3 regions of the Streptomyces sp. BJ20 genome follow, and region 2 is predicted to be linked to each of the others. Evidence: riboswitches for the same ligand, from Rfam matches in the RefSeq annotation. Region 2 holds a riboswitch; each other region holds the start of a gene.

Region 1 (3,190 bases), 4.9 Mb from region 2:
CAGTTGGTGGCGACGGCGAGGTCGGCGATGGTGACGTCCTCGGTCTCGCCGGAGCGGTGGGACATCATGCACTTGAAGCCGTTGCGCTGGGCCAGCTCGACGGCGTCCAGGGTCTCGGTCAGCGAGCCGATCTGGTTGACCTTCACCAGCAGGGCGTTGGCGGCGCCCTCCTCGATGCCGCGGGCCAGGCGCTCGGGGTTGGTGACGAAGAGGTCGTCGCCGACGATCTGCACCTTGTCCCCGAGCTGGGCGGTGAGAGCCTTCCAGCCCTCCCAGTCGTCCTCGAACAGCGGGTCCTCGATGGACACGAGCGGGTACGCGGCGACGAGCTCCGCGTAGTACTCGGTCATCTCGGCGGCCGTGCGCTCCTTGCCCTCGAAGGTGTAGACGCCGTCCTTGTAGAACTCGGAGGCGGCCACGTCGAGGGCCAGGGCGATCTGCTCGCCGGGGGTGTAGCCGGCTTCCTTGATCGCCTCGAGGATGAGGTCGAGGGCCTCGCGGTTGGAGCCGAGGTTCGGGGCGAAGCCGCCCTCGTCGCCGAGACCGGTTGCCAGGCCCTTGCCCTTCAGCACCTTCTTGAGGGTGTGGTAGACCTCGGCGCCCCAGCGCAGCGCCTCGGAGAAGGACTCCGCGCCGATGGGGGCGATCATGAACTCCTGGATGTCCACGTTGGAGTCGGCGTGCGAGCCGCCGTTCAGGATGTTCATCATCGGCACCGGCAGCAGGTGCGCGTTCGGGCCGCCCAGGTAGCGGAACAGCGGCAGGTCGCTGGCCTCGGAGGCGGCGTGCGCGACGGCGAGCGAGACGCCGAGGATGGCGTTGGCGCCGAGGGAGCCCTTGTTGTCGGTGGCGTCCAGGTCGAACATCGCCTGGTCGATCAGGCGCTGCTCGGTGGCGTCGTAGCCGACGAGCTCCGGGCCGATCTGCTCGATGACGGCCAGCACGGCCTTCTCGACGCCCTTGCCCAGGTAACGGCCGGCGTCGCCGTCACGGAGTTCGATGGCCTCGAAGGCGCCGGTGGAGGCGCCGGACGGGACGGCGGCACGACCCGTGCTGCCGTCGTCGAGGCCGACCTCGACCTCGACCGTGGGATTGCCTCGGGAGTCCAGGATTTCCCGGGCTACGACGACGTCGATGGACGGCACGAGCATCTCCTTCTTGGGATGTGACGCGGGTGAGCGGGGCCGCGGGGGCCCTGCGGGTCCGAGCCTAACCGGCTCCGGGCGATCGGCCATCTCGCCGCCCGCCTCATGGACAGAACCGAGAGTAAATTGTTTCCGAACGGAACAAAGCCGGTTCGGGAAACCGTGACCGGAATGCGTCCGGACATGACCCCGCCCCGGTGCGCACGGGGGAAGAAACGCACCGGGGCGGGGAGCCCGTGGAGACGGGGAGGGACCTGGCGGTCCGCCCTTACTTCAGGTGCAGCTGCTGACCCGGGTAGATGAGGTCGGCGTCGTCGACGATGTCGTCGTTCAGCTCGAACAGCTTCGCCCAGCCGCCCTTGACGTCGTGCTCGGCGGCGATGGAGCTGAGGGTGTCGCCCTTGACGACCTTGTACTCGCCGTCGCCCTTCTCGACCTTCTTGCCGGTCGGGGTGGTGACGGTCTTCTTCTCGGCCTTCTTCTCCGCCTTCGGAGCGGCCGGGCGCTCGGCGGAGCGGGAGGCCTTCTGCTCGCTCTCACGCGACTCGGTGGAGCCGGACTCCTGCGAGGAGCCCTCGGCGGAGCCGCCGTCGTAGGCGGCGTTGGACAGGCCGGTGCCGCAGACCGGCCAGGCGCCCTTGCCCTGGCCCGCGAGGACCTTCTCGGCGATCTCGATCTGCTGGGCCTTGGTGGCCTGGTCCGCGGTGGCGGCGTACTGGGTGCCGCCGTAGCCGGCCCAGGTGGAGGCGGAGAACTGCAGGCCGCCGTAGTAGCCGTTGCCGGTGTTGATGGACCAGTTGCCGCCGGACTCGCACTGGGCGACGGCGTCCCACTCGGACGCGGTGGCCGCGGAGGCGGTGCCGGACGCCATCAGCGGGCCGGCGACGGCGGCGCCGGTGACACCGGCGATGGCGATGGCGCGAGTGGCCTTGGACGGACGACGGTGCTTGCCCTTGCCGGAAAACAGCATGGATGGATCCCCTCACCGACGCCTACGAGGTGAGCTGTCGGGTTCGGGCCGGTTGAGTTGCCCGGCCACGCCCCTCCCGGGACGCGGCTTCACCCCGAGCCGAACCGGACGTCAACCGTCCGGTCGCGGCACTTACCTGGGTCCCCCGCTCCTGCCTACGGCGCATGACGCGACGACTGTTCCCGTGCTGCCACTGGCAGGATTCGGCGTGGCGGCAGCCGGGGCCCGCGATGGCGAGCGGTCACGACCGTAAGCACGCGATCGGTGGAATATCAAAGATGATCAGGGCCTCTGAGACCTATCTCTCACAGTCCTTATTACGGACATTCAGCCCTTATCGCTCCGTCAACTGCCGTCGCCCACAGGCGCCTTCGGCCGCCCGTTTCCCGCCGCTATTCGGCGGTTCCGGTGTCCACCAGGAGCCGCTGGCCAGGCAGGATGAGGTCCGGGTCGTCGCCGATGACCTGCTGGTTCTCGACATAGAGCGCCGTCCATCCGCCGGTCAGGGCAAGGGAGTCGGCGATGGAGGTCAGGCTGTCCCCGCCCTGGACGGTGTAGCGGTCGTCGGCGATGCCCGCGGGCGTGTCCGCGGAGGGCGAGGCGTGCCGGCCGGACGACGGGGTCCCGGCGTCGGCGGCCTCGTCCTCCTGCGCGCTGGGGCCGCGATGGCGGCCCGGACCGCTGTCCTCGGACTCGGTGACGACCGAAGAACCGGTACTCTGTTCGGACTTGTCCGACTCATCACTTTCGGGGGAGGCGGAGACGGACGGGGAGGCACCAGCGTCCGCGTCACCCTTCGCCTCATCGGACGAATCGAATGAACCCGACGTGGCCGACGGGGAGGGAGAAGAGGACGAAGCGCCGGATTCCGGCGAACCGGACGGGGTGCTCGTCCCACCGGTCCGGGTGTCGTCCCGGTCCGTGCCGGTCGGGACCCCCGGGTCGACGTTCGGGGACGCGGTGTCCTGGTTCAGGCCCGTGAGCAGGCCGCAGGCGCGCCACTTGCCGACGCCCTGGTCGGCGAGGATTCTCTCGGCCACGGTGATCTGCTGGTTGCGGCTGGCCGCGTCGGCGC
Region 2 (3,190 bases):
GCCGAGCTGGAGCGCTGCGGCGCCACCCTCGACGCGCACGCCGACCACCCCGGCGTCCGCCTCAGCCTGGAGGTGCCCGCCTCGCGGCTCGCCAAGGGGCTCGGACTGGTGGCCGACGCCCTGCGCGCGCCCGCCTTCGCCGACAGCGAGATCGAGCGGCTGGTCCGCAACCGCCTCGACGAGATCCCGCACGAGCTGGCGAACCCGTCCCGCCGCGCCGCGAAGGAGCTCGCCAAGGAGCTGTTCCCGGCGAGCGCGCGCATGTCCCGCCCGCGTCAGGGCACCGAGGAGACCGTCGCGCGCATCGACTCCGCGGCCGTGCGCGGGTTCTACGAGAAGCACGTCCGCCCGGCCACGGCGACCGCCGTGGTGGTGGGCGACCTCACCGGCGTCGACCTGGACGCGCTGCTCGCCGACACCCTGGGCGCCTGGACGGGTTCCCAGGCGCAGCCGCGGCCCGTCCCGCCCGTGGTCGCGGACGACACCGGCCGCGTCGTCATCGTGGACCGTCCCGGCGCCGTGCAGACGCAGCTGCTGATCGGCCGTACCGGCCCGGACCGCCATGACCGCGTGTGGCCCGCGCAGGTGCTCGGCACGTACTGCCTCGGCGGCACCCTGACCTCCCGTCTGGACCGCGTCCTGCGCGAGGAGAAGGGCTACACCTACGGCGTACGGGCGTTCGGCCAGGTGCTGCGCTCGGCCCCCGACGGCACGGGCGCGTCGATGCTGGCCGTCAGCGGCTCGGTCGACACCCCCAACACCGGGCCCGCGCTGGACGACCTGTGGACCGTGCTGCGCACGCTGGCCGCCGAGGGCCTCACCGACGAGGAGCGTGACGTCGCCGTGCAGAACCTGGTGGGCGTGGCGCCGCTCAAGTACGAGACGGCCGCGGCCGTCGCGAGCACGCTGGCCGACCAGGTCGAGCAGCATCTGCCGGACCACTACCAGGCCGACCTGTACCGGCAGTTGGCCGCGACCGGCACCGTGGAGGCCACGGCGGCCGTCGTGAACGCCTTCCCGGTGGACCGTCTGGTGACCGTGCTCGTCGGCGACGCCGCGCAGATCAAGGCGCCCGTGGAGGCGCTCGGGATCGGCGAAGTCACCGTCGTCACGGCCGAGTAGGCCGCAGCGGCACACGCGCACGCGAAGGGCCCCGGTGGCGGGAACGTCACCGGGGCTCCCTTATGCCCGAATTGGGGCGGAGGTTGCCTGTCTGCCCTGTGGGATGCGCTACAAAACCCGGGATTCGTTTGAGGATTGTGAGATGACCCGCTTAGTTTCGTCCGGGCTGTTCGTCGGGCAGTGCGCCGCATCCGCGGCACCGGACAGTCATCGCCGAGTCCCCGTACGGCGCGAGCCAGGGGAGCCGGGGACCCACACGAAGTCCCTGGGGTGAATCGGACGCCCGCGCGTGTCGCGAGGGGGTCCGTAGGAGACCTTCCTGCTCCGAACCCGTCAGCTAACCCGGTAGGCGAGAGGGAAGGAAAGGACCAGCCTGTACATGGCGTTCACCCGCGCCACCGGGAAGCACCGTCGTCCCAGCCGCGTCCAGCGCGGCACCGCCCGCGTCGCGGGCGTCGCGGCCCTCGCGGGCACCGGCGTCGTCGGCTCCCTCGCGGCCCCCGCGCTCGCCGCCGAACCGGCCGCGGCACAGACCGGCCTCACCCCCGTCGTCACCCTCGGCGACGTGGTCGCCGACCGCGTCGACGCCCAGGCCGCCGCCCAGCACGAGGCCGCCCGCGTGGCGGCCCAGGAGGCCGCGCGCAAGGCCGCCGAGGAGGCGGCCCGCGAACGCGCGGTCGAGGAGGCCGAGAAGGCCCGCGCCGAGAAGGAGCGCGCCGCGCGTGAGGCGGAGCGCAAGCGCCTCAACACCTTCGTCTCACCGATCCCCGGCTCGTACGTCTCGACGGCCTATCAGAGCGGCGGCGCCATCTGGTCGTCCGGCAGCCACACCGGGATCGACTTCCACGCCGCGAGCGGCACCCCCGTCCAGTCGGTCGGCGTCGGCACGGTCGTCGAGGCCGGCTGGGGCGGCGCGTACGGCAACCAGGTCGTCATCAAGATGCACGACGGCACGTACACCCAGTACGCGCACCTGTCGTCCGTCTCCGTGTCGGCGGGGCAGGAGGTCACCGCCGGCCAGCAGATCGGCCTGTCCGGCGCCACGGGCAACGTCACCGGCGCCCACCTGCACTTCGAGGCGCGCATGTCCGCCGAGTACGGCTCCGACCTCGACCCGGTCTCCTACCTCCGGTCGCACGGCGTGAACATCTGAGGCGCACCCTCCCGCCTCCACGGCCCCGGCTCCCACGAGCCGGGGCTTTCGCCGTTTTCGAACCCTTCCGCGCGGGCGCCGCCTGTCCAAAAATTATGTATGGATTCCGGTCCGCCGTCGGAAATTGTCGTCGATTGCAATAGAGTCACGAACGGACGTCAATCGTCGGCGTTTCACGGGGATTAAGCCGGAGGTCGGTCATGCGTATTCCCGCGCACTCGGTGTGCACGGCGATCCGGGACGACATCGTCGCCGGTGTCTACGAGCGCGGGGGCCGGCTCACCGAGGAACTGCTCGCCCGCCGTTACGGAGTCTCCCGCGTCCCCGTCCGTGAGGCGCTGCGCACCCTGGAGGCCGAGGGGTTCGTGGTGACCCGGCGGCACGCGGGCGCGTGCGTGGCCGAGCCCACCGAGCAGGAGGCCGCCGACCTGCTGGAGATGCGCCAGCTCCTGGAGCCCCTGGGTGCCTCCCGGGCGGCCCAGCGGCGCACCGACGCCCATCTCAAGGTGCTGCGCGGCCTGGTCAGGCTGGGGCAGGAACGCGCACGTCAGGGCAACAGCGACGACCTGCGCTCACTGGGCGGCTGGTTCCACGAGACGCTCGCCCAGGCCTCCGGCAGCCCGGCCCTGACGTCGATGCTGACCCAGCTCAGGCACAAGATCGCCTGGATGTACGCGGTCGACGGGCCGCCCGACCCGGTCGCGTACTGGGCGGAGCACGGCGCGATAGCGGACGCCGTGGCGCGCGGCGACGGCGAGCGGGCGCGGTCGCTCACGGCGCTGCACACCGAGCAGGCGAACGCCGGACACCGGCTGCGGTTCGGCTCCGGCGCCGACCGAGCCGTCCGCACGGACCGTGTGAGGAACTCGCAACATCCCGTAAACATGCCGAGCCTGCGCCATTAACACGAGTCCC
Region 3 (3,190 bases), 1.0 Mb from region 2:
CGGTCACCTGGGGCAGGACGCTAGGCCCGGCCGCGCGGCGCGGGATACGGGTTGTGCGGAACTGTCGTCCACGGACCGTCGGGTGACCGTAAGTGACCATTGAGTCGTGCGTGGTGCAGCGTTCTCACTCAGGGTGATGACCGATGTGGTGAAGGTGGGAAAGGCGAGGGCGGCGGAATGCTAGGGAACGCCCCTGGCTAGGCTCCGGCCTCATGGACGTACTCCTCCACATATTCGTCGGTCTGCACATCATCGGCATCGCGTCGCTGCTCGGCGGCTTCCTCACCCAGATGAAGGCGATGGGCGCGGGCACCGCCCGCTTCGTCCCCGCGATGCTGCACGGCGCGCTGACGATGCTGGTCACAGGCGTCGCCCTCGTGGGCCTCAACGAGGCTCAGGACCACTCCGTCGACCACATCAAGATCGGCGTGAAGCTGGCGCTGCTGATCGTGATCCTGGGCCTGGTCTACGTGAAGCGGGACGAGGAGAAGGTGGACAAGGGCGTCTTCGGCCTGGTCGGCCTGCTGACCGTGGCGAACGTCTTCATCGCGGTCCTCTGGACCTGAGCTCGCGTCCCGGGACGCCGGGCACCGCCGTCGGCACGGAACCGCCGGCCGAGCCGTCACCGGCCCGGTCGGCGGTTCCGCGTCCGCGCGTCGAGAGGCCCGTCAGGCCGGGCGGACGATGCTGTGGATCGCGGAGTCGCCGTCGTAGTAGATCGACTCCTCGCGGACGTACGTGCCCGGCTTCGGGGCGTGGATCATCATGCCGTTGCCGATGTAGATGCCCACGTGGGTGACGTCGTCGTAGAAGAAGACCAGGTCGCCGGGCTGGGCCTGGGACACCGGGACGGTGGTGCCCGCGTTCACCTGGTCGTAGGTGGTGCGCGGCAGGGAGACGGCGGCGGCCTTCCATGCGGCCTGGGTCAGCCCCGAGCAGTCGTAGGATCCGGGACCGGTCGCACCCCAGACGTACGGCTTGCCGATCTGCGCGCGGGCGAAGGCGATGGCCTTCTCCGCCTTGGTGCCGTACGACGAGTCGGCCGGCGGGGTCTCGGTCGAGCCGGTCGACCCGGAGCCCTCCGAGGTGCCGCCGCCCTGCTGCGCGGCCTCCTCGCGGGCCTGCTCCTGCTCCGCCTGCTGCCAGGCCAGCTCCGCGGCCTTGCGGGCGGCCTCCTCCTGCTTGCGCTTCTCGATCGCGGCGAGCCGCGCCTTCTCCTCCGCGGTCAGCTTCGACAGCAGTTCGCGCGCGTCGGCGAGCTTCTTCTGGACCGTGGCCTTGGCCGTCTTCAGGTCGCCCTGCGTCTCGGTGAGCGTGCGGAGGCTCTCGGTGGCCTCCTGCCGCTTCTTCATCGTCTCGGTCTGCTGGGTGACGTAGTCGTCCACCGCCGCCTTCTGGCGGCCGGTCATCCGGTCCAGCACCTGACGCTGGTCGAAGATGTCCTGCGGCGTCTCCGCGAGCAGGAACGTCGCGGTGTCCGGCATGCCCGCGCCGGTGCGGTACTGGGCGGCGGCGTAGGAGCCCAGCTCCGAGCGGGCCTCGTTCAGCTTCTGTGTGCGCTTCGCCACGTCGTCGAGGAGGGTGTCGACGCGCTTGCGCTGCTTGCCCGTCTTCTCCTTGGCAGCGTTGTACTTCTCGGTCGCCGACTCGGCCTGGCGGTAGAGGTCGCCGACCTTCTTCTCGACCTCCTCCAGGCTCGGCCGGTCCTCGACGGGAGCGGCCTCGGCGGTCTGGGAGAGCAGGGCCACGGAGGTGAGCGCGGCCGTGGCGAGGGCCGGGGTGCGTATGCCTGCCACGCGCGTGCCCGGGGTGCGCGACTTGCGGTGCGACGCCAAGGGAGGCGACTCCTTCCAGTGCTCCGCCTACCGGGTTAGCTGTCGGGTTCGGGCGGGTGGTTCGGAAGGGTTGCCCTACGGCCGCTTCCCTGAGGGAGTGGGCCGATTCACCCCATGTCTCGGTGGGTCCCCGGCTCCGGCTGCCACGGCGGACAGAGACGGACTCGGCGGAGGCCGCGCGGCCCGGCGAGGTTCGCCGGCGGGGGACGAGCGGCCCGGACCGCACGGTAGCCAACTGGTGTGGCCCTTGTGAAGGTTGATGGGTGATATGCCCGATACATTTTCGTGACCTTCCTGTGGGCGTCACGCAGGGTGAGGCGCCGACCGTGGAGGGTGCCCGCCGTGGCGCCTCCGGGAGGGGCGGGCGGATGTTTCCGGGGCGGCCCCGGGTTGTCGGTGGAGCACCCTAGACTCGGAGAGCGATGAGCAGCCTCTTTGACGACAGCTTCCTGGCGGACCTCCAGGCCCAGCGCGGCCCGGCGGACGAGCCCCCGCCGCCACCCGAGGACGAGCACGCCCCGGAGCCTCTCCCGGACGACCTGTTCGGCGGGAAGTTCGACGTGCCCCCGGAGCGGGACACCTACTACCGGGACGGCGCCCCGCGCCCGGTGATCGACTCCGCCGCGCTGCTGGAAGGGCTGAACGACAACCAGCGCGCCGCGGTCGTGCACTCCGGCTCCCCCCTGCTCATCGTCGCCGGAGCCGGGTCCGGCAAGACCCGCGTGCTCACCCACCGCATCGCCTACCTGCTCGCCGAGCGGGACGTCCACCCCGGCCAGATCCTCGCGATCACCTTCACCAACAAGGCCGCGGGCGAGATGAAGGAGCGCGTCGAGCAGCTCGTCGGGCCCCGGGCGAACGCGATGTGGGTCATGACCTTCCACAGCGCGTGCGTCCGCATCCTGCGACGCGAGTCCAAGAAGCTCGGCTTCACGTCGTCCTTCTCGATCTACGACGCCGCCGACTCCAAGCGTCTGATGGCGCTCGTCTGCCGCGACCTGGACCTCGACCCCAAGCGCTTCCCGCCGAAGTCCTTCAGCGCCAAGATCAGCAACTTGAAGAACGAGCTGATCGACGAGGAGGACTTCGCCGCCCAGGCGAGCGACGGTTTCGAGAAGACCCTCGCCCAGGCCTACGCGCTCTACCAGTCGCGGCTGCGCGAGGCGAACGCGCTGGACTTCGACGACCTGATCATGACGACGGTCAATCTGCTCCGTGCCTTCCCCGACGTCGCCGAGCACTACCGCCGCCGCTTCCGGCACGTCCTGGTCGACGAGTACCAGGACACCAACCACGCCCAGTACGCCCTGGTGCGTGAGCTGGTCGGGGGCGCCTCCGAGCACCCCGTCGACGTC

The links. Region 2 has a riboswitch for cyclic di-AMP ahead of MTR79_RS08290 (M23 family metallopeptidase). Riboswitches for the same ligand answer to the same signal wherever they lie in the genome.
Positions count from the first base shown of each region.
Region 1: another riboswitch for cyclic di-AMP. It lies ahead of MTR79_RS30095 (transglycosylase family protein); the one in region 2 lies ahead of MTR79_RS08290 (M23 family metallopeptidase).
Region 3: another riboswitch for cyclic di-AMP. It lies ahead of MTR79_RS03755 (C40 family peptidase); the one in region 2 lies ahead of MTR79_RS08290 (M23 family metallopeptidase).

Region 1 is NZ_CP094918.1:6,705,164-6,708,353, forward strand. It holds gene eno (phosphopyruvate hydratase) at 1-1,145, opposite strand, end outside; gene MTR79_RS30095 (transglycosylase family protein) at 1,414-2,115, opposite strand; cyclic di-AMP (ydaO/yuaA leader) riboswitch at 2,120-2,288, opposite strand; gene MTR79_RS30100 (transglycosylase family protein) at 2,508-3,190, opposite strand, start outside.
Region 2 is NZ_CP094918.1:1,793,218-1,796,407, forward strand. It holds gene MTR79_RS08285 (pitrilysin family protein) at 1-1,122, shown strand, start outside; cyclic di-AMP (ydaO/yuaA leader) riboswitch at 1,324-1,489, shown strand; gene MTR79_RS08290 (M23 family metallopeptidase) at 1,502-2,275, shown strand; gene MTR79_RS08295 (GntR family transcriptional regulator) at 2,476-3,180, shown strand.
Region 3 is NZ_CP094918.1:777,598-780,787, forward strand. It holds gene MTR79_RS03750 (hypothetical protein) at 213-566, shown strand; gene MTR79_RS03755 (C40 family peptidase) at 669-1,835, opposite strand; cyclic di-AMP (ydaO/yuaA leader) riboswitch at 1,843-2,015, opposite strand; gene pcrA (DNA helicase PcrA) at 2,258-3,190, shown strand, end outside.